DNA from 2 places in the Arthrobacter sp. 2MCAF15 genome. Region 1 is predicted to be linked to the other one. Evidence: predicted binding sites of a transcription regulator. Region 1 holds the regulator's gene; the other holds the start of a gene.
The links. Region 1 encodes LexA, which represses DNA repair genes until DNA is damaged. Its sites were predicted from a motif close to TCGAACANNTGTTCGA; they were not measured.

Region 1 (7,192 bases):
CTGACGCAACCGATGGCGCGGAACCTGACGACGCCGGATTGGCACGTTCGGCCGACGCAACCGATGGCGCGGACGACGCCGACGGGGATGCGACCGAGGGCGCGGCCGGTGAGGAGTTTGTCATCAAACTGCTCGACCGTGCCGTGTCCGGCATGGGCGGCCAGAGCCGCGATGGCCAGCACGAAATGGCCCGGCAGGTGGTGCGCGCAATTGACAGCGGCGACCACCTGCTGGTCCAGGCCGGAACCGGCACCGGAAAGTCGCTGGCGTACCTGATTCCGCTGATCGCCCATTCGCTGACCAGCAACAAGCCCACCCTGGTCTCCACCGCGACCCTGGCGCTGCAGACGCAGATTGTCGGGCGGGACCTGCCCAGGCTGCTCAAGAACATTACGCCCGCCCTGGAGCGGCCCGTGAAGGTCGCCCTGGTGAAGGGCCGGTCCAACTATGTGTGCCGGCACAAGCTCGAGGGCGGCTTCCCGTCCGAAGAACCGTCCGAGGGCCAGCTGTTTTCCCTCGGCGAGGACACCAGCGTTCCGCACTTCGCGGCGGCACTTGGCGGGCCGTCCTCCCAGCTGGGCAAAGAAGTCGTCCGCTTGCGTGAGTGGGCCGAGGAGACGGCCACGGGGGACCGCGACGAGCTCATGCCCGGCGTCACGGACCGGGCCTGGCGTCAGGTCTCGGTCACCTCCATGGAGTGCCTGGGCGCGCAGAAATGCCCGCTCGCGGCCGAATGCTTCAGCGAACTGGCACGGCAGAACGCTGCCGACGCCGACGTCGTGGTCACCAACCACGCCATGCTCGCCGTGAGCGCCTTCGAAGGCCTTGCGGTGCTGCCCGAGTACGACGTGGTGGTGGTGGACGAGGCGCACGAACTTCAGGACCGGGTCACGGGCGCGGTCTCCGGCCAACTCTCCGCGGCGATGGTGCACGCCGCAGCATCCGGGGCCCGAAAGCACACGGGCATTACCGTGGACGCCCTGAACAATGCCGCCGCCCACCTGGAACTGGCCATCGACGGCGTCCCCAGCGGCTTGATGCCCAACGGCCTGAACTCCGAACAGCTGGACTGCATCGACCAGCTGCGCGACGCCTGCCGCGCCGCACTGTCCGACTCGAAGGGGGACAGTTCCACGACGGCCGACGGCGGGCGCCAGCTCGCCCGCTCACGCCTGATGGTGATCCTGGAACTCTGCGAACGACTCCTGGCCGCGCGCGAAAACCGCGAGGTCGTGTGGTTCTCCCGCAACAGCAGCTTCGACCCGGCACAGGGCTTCTCACAGCCCGACGAGAGCGCGCCGGCGTTGATCAACGTGGCCCCGTTGAGCGTCGCGGGGCGTTTGCGTGAGGGCCTGTTCGCCGAGCACACCGTCATCCTGACCTCGGCCACCCTCGCCATCGGCGCAGCCTTCGAGCCTGCCGCCGGCGGCCTGGGCCTGGTCGGCAACGGCGCCCCCAGCTGGACCGGCGTCGACGTCGGATCGCCCTTCGACTATCCGAAGCAGGGCATCCTCTATGTCGCCCGGCACCTGCCCAAACCCGGTCGCGGGACATCCCCTGAAGCGCTGGACGAACTAGAGAAGCTGATCCGCGCGTCCGGCGGCGGTGCCCTGTGCCTGTTTTCCTCACGGCGCGCGGCCGAGGACGCAGCCGAGGCCATGCGGCCCCGGCTGGGCATGAGCATCCTGTGCCAGGGGGAGTCGACCATGACCGCACTCGTGCGCCAGTTCGCCGACGAACCGGACACGTGCCTGTTCGGAACCATGTCCCTCTGGCAGGGCGTCGACGTCCCTGGCGTGTCCTGCCGGCTGGTGGTCATTGACCGGATTCCCTTCCCGCGGCCGGACGATCCGCTGATGACGGCCCGCTCCCGGGCCGTCGCCCAAGCCGGCGGCAACGGCTTCATGTCCGTCTCCGCCACACACGCCGCGATCCGCCTCGCGCAGGGCGCAGGCCGGCTGATCCGCTCGACGTCGGACAAAGGCGTGGTGGCCGTACTGGATTCGCGGCTGTCCACCGAGCGCTACGGCGGATTCCTGCGTGCCGCGCTGCCGCCGTTCTGGCCGACCACCGATTCCGCCATTGCCATGGCGGCCCTCGAACGGCTCGCCAAAGAGTCGGCACAGGCCGCCAAGTAGGCGGCCGCGCAGCCAGCAGACCAGGAATCGCAAAGGTCCCCGTCCGGATTGCCGGCGGGGACCTTGCTTTGGGTGCACATGTTCTTTGGGCGTACGTAATCCGGGATGACCCCGGCCGCAGCCGTCAGAGGGAGCGGAGAACCGAGACGACTTTGCCCATGATGACGGCGTGGTCGCCCAGGATGGGTTCGTACTGGGTGTTCTGCGGCAGCAGCCAGGTGTGGCCGTCCCGCTGGCGGAAGGTCTTGACCGTGGCTTCGTCGTCCAGCAGTGCGGCCACGATGTCGCCATTCACGGCATCGCCCTGGCGGCGGACAACCACCCAGTCGCCGTCGCAGATGGCGGCATCGATCATCGAGTCGCCGGCGACCTTGAGCATGAAGAGTTCGCCATGGCCCACGAGCTGCCGGGGCAGCGGCATGACGTCTTCCACCACCTGGTCCGCGAGGATCGGCCCGCCGGCGGCGATGCGTCCGACGAACGGCACCATTGCCGTGTCGGTGGCGCTGGCGAGTTCGGTGACCGAGAGGCCGCCGACGGCCCGCAGGCCGCTGGACTTCTCGACCCCCGAAATCGCCGTGGTCCCCTCATCCAAGGTCAGCGGCATGAGTACTTCCATGGCCCGGGGACGCTTGGGGTCGCGCCGCAGGTAGCCAAGCTTTTCGAGCTGGGAGAGCTGGTGGGTCACGCTGGACAGGCTAGCTAGGCCGACGGTGTCACCGATCTCGCGCATGGAGGGCGGGTAGCCGTTGTCCGTGACGGAGCGCTGAATGGTTTCCAGAATTTTCTTCTGCCGGACGGTGAGGCTTTTGGGGGCCCGTGCGGGTTGTGGGCTCCGCGAGGAGGCCCTGCCGCCGGTGGCTTGTGCTGCCATGTTCGCCAATGCCTTTCCGTTCCGCCCGGCCGCCATGTCTGGTCACCGGGAACTTCCGGCCTGAAAATGTCAGACCCTGCTGATCAACTACCAATGTTCGAATCAACCGGCGATGTTCGAGTCGTAAAAAGTTCGAGTCGCAAATGTTCGAGTCACAAGTGGTTGTCCTGTCCCTCAAAAATAGGCCAGCTGCAAGGCTTTTTCAAACATTTGTTCTAGCGAGTCTCGACATCGTTCGTTAGTAAGTGCTAAAACAGAACAAGCAAGGTTCGAATATGTGTTCGATTTCAGAGCTCCGGCTCCGGAGGCAATGTTCGGTTCTATGTTCGAAGGTTTCGGTCGGTTGGCGGCGAGTACGCGGAATACGTCGGGCGGCACCGTAAGGTCCAGGAGGGCTCAGTTCATGTCAGCTTCAAGCGCGTTTCACAGCACTTTTGTTCATGGCGTCACGAATCAGCAGCGCCGTGCGGGTCGCAACGTCACTGGTCACGGCAGCCACGGCAACGTGTACCCGATCGGCGCCGGCCGGCGGCCTTCCGCGGCACCGGCCGCGGTGCAGGGCCTGAGTGCCGTTACTTCGGTAAGCCGGAAGCAGCCGCCGCTGCGGCTCACCCGTCGCGGACGTTTCGTTTTCTTTGGCGTCCCCCTGATCCTGCTGGCGGCGCTCATCCTCTCGTTCAGCGGATTCCTCAACGCCCCCGCGAAAGCGGCGGATTCCGCGGACCAGCTCTCGCTGACGCCCACCGTTTCGGTGACTGTGCAGCCCGGGGAGTCCCTCTGGGCCATTGCGGGCTCCGTCGCCCCGGAGCGCGACCCCCGCGATGTCGTTGCCGATATCGTGCAGCTGAATAACCTGGACGCCGCGCGTGTGATGCCGGGCCAGCAGCTGTTCGTGCCGTCAAAGTAGCTCCATCCACCTGGCCCCATGTGCCGTCGCGGGCGTCACAGTTTCAGGGCCCGTCCCGCTACCACTTAAACTGGTCACGTGACTGACCAGCTTGAGCGCCTCAACCGACTGCCCCTCCGAAACAATCTGCGCGGCCTGCGTCCCTATGGCGCGCCCCAGCTGGACGTCCCCATCCTGCTCAATGTCAACGAGAACACCCATGGTGTCCCCGCGGATGTCCGCGAGGCCATTACCGAGGCCGTAAGCGCCGCCGCCGCCGGGCTGAACCGCTATCCGGACCGCGAGTTCACTGAACTGCGTGTTGCCCTCGCCGAATATCTTGGCCACGGCCTGGACGCGGAGAACATCTGGGCCGCGAACGGCTCCAACGAGGTCCTTCAGCAGATCCTCCAGGCGTTCGGTGGCCCCGGCCGGACGGCCCTCGGGTTCCCTCCCACATATTCGATGTATCCGCTGCTGGCATCGGGCACCGACACGGAGTACATCGTCGGTGCCCGCGCGGCAGACTATGGGCTCAGCGCGGAGTCGGCAGCCCGGCAGGTCCGCGAGCTTCAGCCCAACATCGTCTTCCTGTGCTCCCCGAACAACCCCACCGGTACCGGTCTTGGGCTTGACGTCGTCGAGGCCGTCTACGACGCCGGTGAGGCCAGCCAGACCATTGTGATCGTCGACGAGGCCTACCACGAGTTCGCCCACGACGGCACGCCGAGTGCCCTCACGCTGCTGCCAGGCCGGGAACGGCTCATCGTCTCGCGCACCATGAGCAAGGCCTTCGCCCTCGCCGGCGCACGCCTTGGCTACATGGCCGCGGCCCCGGAGGTCGCGGACGCGCTGCGCCTGGTCCGCCTGCCGTACCACCTCTCCGCCATCACCCAGGCCACCGCCCTGGCCGCCCTGCGCCACCGGGTGGTACTCATGGCGGACGTCGAGGACATCAAGCGCCAGCGCGACCGGATCGTGTCGGAGCTGATCCGGCTGGGCCTTCGGCCGGCCGCCTCGGATTCGAACTACGTGTTCTTCGGCGGGCTGGAGAACCCGCACGAGGTCTGGAAAGGCCTGCTCGAGGCCGGTGTCCTCATCCGCGACGTCGGCATTCCAGGGCACCTTCGCGTGACCGCCGGCACTGAGACGGAAACCACAGCCTTCCTCGAGGCCCTTGAACGCATCCTGACAGGCTCCGCAAAGCCGCAGGCCTAGACTTGGTGGGGAGCCCGAGCGTCCCGCCAGACCGCCCAACACCCCTGCCTTCTTCCAAAGGACACATTTACATGAGCAACCCAGGATCCACCGCCGCCGAGGGTCGGACCGCACGCATGGAACGGACCACCAGTGAGTCCTCGGTCCTGGTCGAGATCAACCTGGACGGCACCGGCGTCTCGGACATCAGCACGTCGGTCCCGTTTTATGACCACATGCTGACGGCCCTCAGCAAGCACTCGTTGATTGACATGACCGTCAAGGCCACCGGTGACACCCACATCGATGTCCACCACACCGTCGAGGACGTAGCGATCACCTTCGGCGAGGTGCTGAAGACCGCCCTCGGCAACAAGGCCGGGATCCGCCGGTTTGGCGAAGCGACCGTTCCGCTGGACGAGGCCCTCGCGCAGGCCGTCGTCGACGTCTCCGGCCGTCCCTACCTGGTCCACGCCGGGGAGCCGGCAGGCCAGGAATACCACCTGATCGGCGGCCACTTCACGGGTTCCCTGACCCGGCACGTCTTTGAAGCAATCACGCTGCACGCCGGGATCTGCCTGCACATGAACGTCACTGCCGGGCGCGACCCCCACCACATCGTTGAGGCCCAGTTCAAGGCCTTTGCCCGGGCCCTGCGCGCGGCCGTGGAACCGGATCCCCGCGTCGAGGGCATCCCGTCCACCAAGGGCGCCTTGTGACCGGCCCGGTACTGCGCGACGGGGCCATCATCGACCCCGCCGCCGGGACCAAATTGGTGTCCCCGGAAGGCAAGCCCACCGTTACCGTGCTGGACTACGGCTCCGGGAATGTCCGGTCCGCCGTCCGTGCGCTGGAACGGGCCGGCGCCGACGTCGTCCTCAGCTCCAAGCCCGAAGATGTCCTCAATGCCGACGGCCTGGTTGTTCCCGGCGTCGGCGCGTTCGAAACCGTCATGCGCGAACTCAAGGCCGTTGACGCCATCCGCATGATCGGCCGCCGCGTCGCCGGGGGCCGGCCTGTGCTGGCCATCTGCGTCGGACTCCAGGTGCTCTTCGAGGCCGGCGTCGAGCACGGCACGGAAGCCGAAGGCATGGGGGAGTGGCCGGGCAAAGTGGAACTGCTGCCCGCCGACGTCGTGCCCCACATGGGCTGGAACACCGTCTCAGCCCCCGAAGGGTCCAAGCTGTTCGCCGGCGTAGAGGGCGAGCGCTTCTACTTTGTGCACTCCTACGGCGTCCAGCACTGGGACTTCGACGTCATCCAGCCCCGGATGGCGGCGCCGCTGGTGACCTGGTCCGACCACGGAGCCCCGTTCATCGCGGCCGTGGAAAACGGCCCGCTGTGCGCCACCCAGTTCCACCCGGAGAAGTCCGGCGACGCCGGCGCCCGGCTCCTGCGCAACTGGGTCCAGGGCCTGCGCCCCGCAGCACCGGCACAATCGGCCGCCCCGGAACGGACCGCCTAGATGTGGTCCCTGGTGCTGATGGGCCTCGCCGGCCTCCTGGTTGGCGGCGCGATCTCCTTCCGGCAGCAGAAAAGTCCTCGTTGGGTGCAGATCGTCTTCTACATCCTCGCCGGCATGTCGCTCCTGGCCGCCTACCTCCTGACCCTGCCGGCGTCCTGACGATTCTGCCGCGCTCCCACGTATCCATCCCCAAGCTGAGGACCCCACGATGACCACCGAAACCCCGCTGCCCGTACTTGAGCTCCTGCCCGCCGTCGACGTCGTCAACGGCCAGGCCGTCCGGCTCGTCCAGGGCGAGGCCGGCAGCGAGACGAGCTACGGCACCCCGCTGGAGGCCGCGCTCAACTGGCAGCAGCAGGGGGCCGAATGGGTGCACCTGGTCGACCTGGACGCCGCGTTCGGCCGCGGCTCCAACGCCGAACTCCTGCGGGAGGTCGTGGGGCGGCTCGATATCAAAGTCGAACTCTCCGGCGGCCTGCGTGACGACGAATCACTCGAAAAAGCCCTCGACCTCGGCGTCGCCCGGGTGAACCTGGGCACGGCGGCCTTGGAGAACCCGGAGTGGACGGCCCGGGTGATCGAACGCTTCGGCGACAAGATCGCCGTCGGCCTGGACGTCCGCGGCACCACAC
Region 2 (7,192 bases), on a different contig from region 1:
GGTTCTGGCCACTGGCGATTATGCGGCACCACCCGGGGCTTGCCACAAGCCCGGGGGCGGAGGATAGATTGGAAATGGAAGCAGTACGGCCTGGCGCCGCTCTGCCCGGCCAGGACGGCCTGCGCGCGGCACGACGGCGACAACTGCGGGGCTCCGGCCGGACTCGAACCGCCACAGTGATGGCATGATGGGCCCATGAGCCAAGTCACGTGCGATCTGACCATCTCCCTTGACGGATTCGTTGCCGGCCCGAACCAAAGCCTGGCGGCCCCATTGGGCGAGGGCGGCGAGCGCCTGCACCGATGGCAGTTCGAAGAACCCGAGGCCAACGCGGCCGCGCGCGAAGGCATCCTCGCGGCCGGCGCCTACATCATGGGACGGAACATGTTCGCGGGCCCCGGGGCGTGGGATGAACAATGGCGGGGATGGTGGGGCGAAGAGCCTCCCTATCACGCGCCCGTGTTCGTCCTCACCCATCACCCGCGCGAGCCCCTGCAGATGCAGGGCGGCACTACGTTCAGCTTCGTGACCGATGGGATCGAATCTGCGCTGGCCCAGGCGCGGTTGGCCGCCGGCAGCAAGGACGTGGCCATTGCCGGAGGGGCGGATACCGTTCGCCAGTACCTTTCGGCCGGGCTGATCGACGAGCTGCGGCTCCACATCGCGCCGATGGTCCTGGGGGCGGGCGAGCGGCTGCTCGACGGCGTCGGCAACCTCAAGTTTGAACCAACGGAAGTGAGCGGTACCGGCCTCGTAACCCACGTGCGGTATCGGGTCCTCCGCTGAAACGCTGAGCCCTGAAGCCTCCAGGAACTGACCCCGGCGTGGGAAAGCGGAATCGATGCCGTCACCGTGTTGCCGTACGAGGGGTGCGTCGCACAGCGACTGAGCCAGCGGCACCTGGTTGTGTCGGCCGCAACCAGGAATAGCACTGAGTACTACGGCAGGGCGCTAAGAGAAAGCACACCGTAGGGCTGTTGGCTCGCTTCTAGTTAGGATGAGCCAGTGAAAGCACTTTCAGTCCTCCTCGCCGCCGCTCTGGCCGCTGTCTTGTCCGGCTGCTCCGTCGCGGCGAACGAGGCTCCCTGCCGGAACTTCGAAACGGCCTACAACTCCGTCGATCTGGGGGCCCAGGCAGCGCCCTTGGAATCCGGCGGAACTTCCTACGGAGCCGCCCTAAAGCTCCTTGCCGACAAGACTGAACCAGACGCCCGGAATGTGGCATTGGGCGAGGTCCAGAGGTACATGATGGCAGTCGTGATCGGACAGGTCAGGTATGACGACGCCGGCACCAGCCGCGCAAACGGTGAGTACACCATCTCTGATGTCCGGGCCGAACTCAGCGAATCCTTCGCTGGCCTGGCCAAGGCCTGCAAAGACTCCGGCTACCCGATCGAACTCAAGCCGGAACACCCCACTCCCTGACGCCGGAAGCCGAGCCGCGCCGTGGAGGCCTCTCGGTCACCGTCCGCGCTAGGGTACCTCGGGCGCAGGCGGCTCCGATGGGTTGACTAGGAAGGCGCCCAGCCGCGTACCCACGTCCTCCGTAGTCCAGAACGAAATCCTCTGCGGACCGTCCGCGGCGTCAATGTCCAAAACTACGGTGAAGCCGGGTTCGTCGCCGATGGTCCGGCTCACTCCGAAACCGCTCAGCCGGTTGTGGTCCGGCAGATCTCTTCCCATGAGGATGCTAATTCCAGCGGACCATTTGGGACCCTCGTCGGACGGCGAGCCGCTGCCACCGTTGATCATCCACCGGGCACCGCTCCCCAAGATCGCCTTGTGTCCGGCACAGACAGGCACTTCCAGGTTGGAACCGGGCACCAACTGAAATAGGGCCGTCGGAGTCTCGGGACAGCGCAGCACAGAGCATGTGGTCATGCTGGTGATGCTACCGAAGGGATGGGCGATCTGGAGTCCGGATCCCCTCCTTCGGCGGTAGCAGTGCCGCGAGGAAGGTCTTTTGTCGGACCGGGCGGATACACTGAATGCATCGAACATATATTCGAATAAGGGTGTGTTGTGGGCGTTGTTGTCGGTCCCCGCGTAATAGACGCGGGCATGTCGCTGCTGTCGGTGCTGATCTCCCCGGTCCCGGTCGCGGCAGGGTACCCGTCGCCCGCGCAGGACTACTTTGATGGGCGGATCGACCTGAACGAGCACTTGATCAAGGACATCACCAGCACGTACGTCGTGCGCGTGTCCGGGGACTCGATGGAAGGTGCCGGGATCAGCGACGGCGATGAACTGATCGTGAACCGGGCCCTGGAACCCAAGGACGGGTCTGTTGTCATCGCCGTCCTGGACGGGGAGCTGACCATCAAGCGGCTGAGAGTCACGGCCGCCGGCGTCGTGCTGCAGGCGGAGAATCCGGCGTACCCGGACATCCGGGTCCCGTCGGTCGCGGACCTGGTCATCTGGGGCGTCGCGACCCGGTGCCTGCACCATGTCTGAGGCGCACGATGCCTGAGGAGAACCATGTCTAAGCCCGCCACGATGCGCCGCATGCCCCAGATCGCACACGTGGATGTGAACTGCTTTTATGCCTCGGCCGAGCGGGCGTTCGACCCGTCCCTTGAGGGCCGGCCCGTCGTCGTGCTGTCCAATAACGACGGCTGCGCCGTCACCCGGTCCCCGGAAGCCAAGGCCCTCGGCATCCCCCTGGGTGAGCCCTGGTTCAAAATCGCCCCACGGGCCAAGGAGTGGGGACTCGTCGCCCTCTCCAGCAACTACGAGCTCTACGGCGACATCAGCGCCCGGGTGATGGAACTGCTCGGCCGCTTCTCGGCATGGCTGGAGGTCTACAGCATTGACGAGGCCTTCCTCGGCGTCCAAGGCACCCCGGGTGAACTCATCGCCCTGGGGCGGACCATGAAGGCCGCCGTGCGCCGCAACGTCGGCGTACCGGTCTGCGTGGGGATCGCCGGGACCAAGACCCTGGCAAAACTGGCCAACAAATGGGCGAAACACAACCCGGCCTTCGACGGCGTCTGCCACTGGGACTCCGTACCCGCCGCCGACAGGGAATCCCTGATGCGGCGCCTGTCCGTAATCGAGATCTGGGGTGTCGCCACCCGACTGACCAAACGGCTCAACGGCCTGGGCATCCATTCCATCTTTGACCTGTCCCGGGCCGATCCTGTCACGATCCGGGATCGCTTCTCCGTGGTCATGATGCGCACCGTCCTGGAACTGCAAGGCACCCCCTGCATCCCGATGGAGGAAGAACGGATCGGCCGCGACCAGCTCATCTTCTCCCGCTCCTTCGCCACTCCCATCACCACCGCGGCCAGCATGCGGCAGGTCCTGAGCGTCTACGGCCAGCAGGCTTCGGCGCGGCTGGCCAAGCACGGCCTCCAGGCCAAAGTCCTCACCGCGTTCGCCGCCACTTCACACTTCAATCCGAAAGACACCTCCTACCCCTCGGTCTGCGTTCCGCTGCCGATGCCCACCGCGGACCCAGTTCTGCTCACCAAGGCCGCCCACGCCCTCCTCCCCCAGATCCACGAAGGCATCAGGTACGCGAGGGCCGGCATTATGGTCACCGACCTGCGGCCCACCGGCAACCAGGCACCGCTGGCCCTGTTCGAGAACCCGCACGAGGAACGCCGCATCGGAACCCTCCTGGAGGACGTGACCCGACGCTACGGCCGCGGCTCCATCGGCCTCGGCCACGCCGGAATACGGGCCGGACCGGACTGGACCATGAAAAGGGAAATGCTCTCCCCCCGCTACACCACCCGCTGGGACGAACTCCTCCTCGTCAAAGCCGCATAAACAAAACCGCACTGCCGCACCACGAAAGTACACCGCCACATGACCCTCGCGCCCAACGCCCCCGCAAAGACCCCCGGCCTGCAAGTCCGGACAGACCCGACCGGCAAACCCCTCGCCATCCGGCACAACGGACAGATCTGGCTGGTCGATCCCGCCACGGAGTCCCATCACCTGCCCGGGCGGGATGCCCGGCGGACCACCCAACGCGAGGCAATAGCGCGCGGCGGCGAGCCGGACGGCGTCGAATGTTGGCGGGTCCACGCCCGCCTCGGTTCAACGACTGCCCTCCGGATCTTTACCCTCCGCCGCGAACCGCTCTCCAACCAGTGGGGACTGGAAGACATCAGCGACGGCGACTAGGCCCCAGTGCAACTTGACCGCCAACCCATCAGTGATCAGACATGGACTGGGATTCGAAGCGAATTCACCCTTCCTGCCCTGGAGCATGTCCGCCGCCGGCTCTCCGAGCTCATGGAAGACCCCGAGCCAGTCATGCGGCAGCTTGTCCGCGTTTTCATCGACGACGGCACGTTCTGCCCCGGCTTCCAGTTCCTCCCGGGAGGACAACTCCACCCGACCGTCGTTGAACTCTTTCACCGGGCGATGGAACGGCAGATCCCGCACAACTACTTCACCGTCTGGATGGTCACCCCATCCCGGGACCTGGCCGGAGCCCGCCCGGTTGACCTCCTGAAAGGCAGCCCCGCTCCCCTGCTTCGCGCACTGGGATCCAGCCGATGGAAGGAGTGATGTCTATTGCAAAGCATGCTTATCAATGTCTAGGGTGACCTTGGGAGGAGACTCGCCAGCGAATGCGGGCCCCCGGCACACGCCTCTTGCCGGCTCTCCGACGGCCGGTTCCGCGTCCAGGCGCGGGCCGGCCTAGAGAGGAAGCGCCGACGATGCCGGCCCGGCAATGCTGACGCGGATGCCCCACCGGTGGACGATTCAGGGGAACCACCTAACTGCTCCCCCGCGCTGGCGCAGACTATGCCGTCAGGTGTTGCGGTGGGCCGGGGCGAACTGCGCCGCGCGGTTGGTCTCTTCGGCGCGGATAACGTGAACGAGCGCGTTGATGAGGGCCAGGTGGGTGAATGCCTGTGGGAAGTTGCCGAGGTGGCGGCCGCTCACCGGATCCAGCTCCTCAGCGTAGAGGCCCAAAGGACTGGCGAGGGACAGCAGGCGCTCGCACAGTGCCTTGGCGCGTTCCAGTTCTCCGATCTCGACGAGGGCTGAAACGAGCCAGAATGAGCAGGTCGTGAAGGTCCCCTCGTCGCCGGCGAGTCCGTCGTCGGTCTGCTCCGGGCGGTAGCGCAGCACCAGCCCGTCCTGGGTGAGTTCAGAGGCGATGGCCAGGACAGTGGCGCGCACCCGTGGATCATTCGCGGGCAGGAACCGGACGAGCGGGACAAGCAGAAGCGAGGCATCGAGGTTCCTCGTGCCGTAGGACTGGACGAACACACCGCGGTCATCCACACCATGGCGGCAGATGTCCTCATGGATCTCCTCGGCGAGGGTGTCCCACTTCTTGGCGTAGTCAGGCTGACCGTGCAGGCGCGCCAGCCGGGCACCACGATCCAGGGCGACCCAGCACATGAGCTTGGAGGAGGTGAAGTGCATCGGCTCGCCTCGGACCTCCCAGATGCCGTGGTCGGGGTCCCGCCAGTGGGCGGCGGCCTCCTCCACCTGGCGGAGGAGGACGGGCCAGAGCGGCTCGGGGAGCTGGTCTCGGGATTTGGCGTGGAGGTAGACGGAGTCCAGCATGGTGCCCCAGACGTCGAGCTGCCGCTGGCGGGCGGCGGCGTTGCCGATCCGGACCGGGCGGGCGCCGTCGTAGCCGCCGAGCTCCTCGACAGTCGTCTCGGGAAGGTCCCTTTCGCCGTCGATGCCGTACATGATCTGCAGACCATCCTCGGCGGCGACGTCGCGGATGAACGCAAAGAAGTCGTCGGCTTCCCGGTCCAGGCCGAGGGTGTACAGGGCCCAGAGCGCGAACGTGGAATCGCGCACCCACGTATACCGATAGTCCCAGTTCCGCTCTCCGCCGGGCGTCTCGGGCAAGGACGTGGTGGGCGCCGCCACCAGAGCTCCAGTCGGCGCGTAGGTGAGGCCCTTCAACGTCAGCGCGCTGCGCTGCAGGGCCTCCCGCCACGGGTGGTCGGGGAATTCGCCGCCGGTAATCCATTGCCTCCAGAACTCCGTGGTCTATCATTGCTTTCGCGTGGCTTCTTCCCACGTTCGAGGCGGGGGCAGCGACCCCCACGACAGCGCGAAAAAAGCCTGCTCGCCCTCGGTCATCCGGCAGCGGATGACCGCAATGGAGTCTTCGATGCCCAGCCGGCGGTCGGTATTGAGCCGCAGCACGGGATCCCCCTCATCGCCGCCGACGGTCACCACCTCCCCGTATCCGGGACTGGAGAACTCCCACCGTGCCCGGCGCCGGCCGTAGCCGAAGACCGGCTCGCACAGCACGGACAGCTCGACTGCACCGTTGACGCAACGGACGGTGCGCAGCAGGCAATGCTCGGCCTCGTAGTTCGTCGGCGGGCGGCGGTAACGGCTGGCCCGCTGTTCGGTGTGATGCCACGGACCCATCACCAGGGCATCCCTCACGATCAGCCAGCCCGTGCCGGTCTGCCAGGTGGTCTCCAGGATCAGGCTGCCGGGGAGGTAGCGGCGCGCCGTGGGCTCCCGGACGCCGTACGGCGCCACCTTGAAGCCACCGGCGGCGCGGTCGAGCATAGTGGAGAAAACGCTCGGTGAGTCGTGTCGCGGCACGCACATCCACTCGACCTGCCCGCTCGAAGCGATCAGGCAATTGGCCTCACAGTCAGACAAAAACCCATAGTCGGCGATCGGCGGGAACGGGCTCGTGCCTGCCCCGGGCCGCCGCCGCCTATGGTCTCCTGATCCGGCGTCGATCCTCACAACCCCAGTATGGTCCCACTGCCAGGAAGCGGGAATCCTGGCAGAGCCGGTTGGATGATAAGAACATTGCTCCGCCCCGCCCCGGGAATCGTTTTCCCGCCGTTGGTAGTCTTTAGCCGACTACTAATATTCCGGCAGAGATCACTTGAGGTGCGAACCATGACCGCGACAACACCCACCCCGGGCACCGTCCTGCTGGCCGGCGCCACCGGCGATCTGGGTGGCCGGATCCTGCGGAATCTGCTCGGCCTTGGAGCCACTGTTCGGATCCTGACAAGGCCGGAAACCAGCACCGCCCGGATTGCACAACTCCGCACCCGGGGAGCCGAGGTCATCCAGACCGGTTATGACGATCCGGACGGCCTCCGAAGGGCCTGCAAGGATGTTGATTGCGTGGTCTCGGCAATCAACGGTGTCGACAACGCCATCTACGATGCCCAATCGCTTCTGCTGGAGGCGGCCGCAGCAGTCGGCGTGCCGCGCTTCA

Region 2: a site for LexA is predicted at 1,994-2,009, ahead of AB4089_RS20015 (LexA family protein). Genes of this name have one in related genera too.

The regions. Positions count from the first base shown of each region.
Region 1 is NZ_JBFRGZ010000008.1:262,850-270,041, forward strand. Features, by position in the region: gene AB4089_RS11735 (ATP-dependent DNA helicase) at 1-2,138, shown strand, start outside; gene lexA (transcriptional repressor LexA) at 2,263-3,012, opposite strand; gene AB4089_RS11745 (LysM peptidoglycan-binding domain-containing protein) at 3,416-3,919, shown strand; gene AB4089_RS11750 (histidinol-phosphate transaminase) at 3,998-5,116, shown strand; gene hisB (imidazoleglycerol-phosphate dehydratase HisB) at 5,188-5,814, shown strand; gene hisH (imidazole glycerol phosphate synthase subunit HisH) at 5,811-6,560, shown strand; gene AB4089_RS11765 (hypothetical protein) at 6,561-6,719, shown strand; gene priA (bifunctional 1-(5-phosphoribosyl)-5-((5-phosphoribosylamino)methylideneamino)imidazole-4-carboxamide isomerase/phosphoribosylanthranilate isomerase PriA) at 6,769-7,192, shown strand, end outside.
Region 2 is NZ_JBFRGZ010000022.1:47,755-54,946, reverse strand. Features, by position in the region: gene AB4089_RS20035 (FAD-dependent monooxygenase) at 1-46, opposite strand, end outside; gene AB4089_RS20030 (dihydrofolate reductase family protein) at 196-786, shown strand; gene AB4089_RS20025 (hypothetical protein) at 1,006-1,425, shown strand; gene AB4089_RS20020 (hypothetical protein) at 1,474-1,881, opposite strand; gene AB4089_RS20015 (LexA family protein) at 2,023-2,454, shown strand; gene AB4089_RS20010 (Y-family DNA polymerase) at 2,479-3,777, shown strand; gene AB4089_RS20005 (hypothetical protein) at 3,817-4,137, shown strand; gene AB4089_RS20000 (hypothetical protein) at 4,144-4,527, shown strand; gene AB4089_RS19995 (glycoside hydrolase family 15 protein) at 4,774-5,916, opposite strand; gene AB4089_RS19990 (trehalase-like domain-containing protein) at 5,986-6,705, opposite strand; gene AB4089_RS19985 (NmrA family NAD(P)-binding protein) at 6,865-7,192, shown strand, end outside.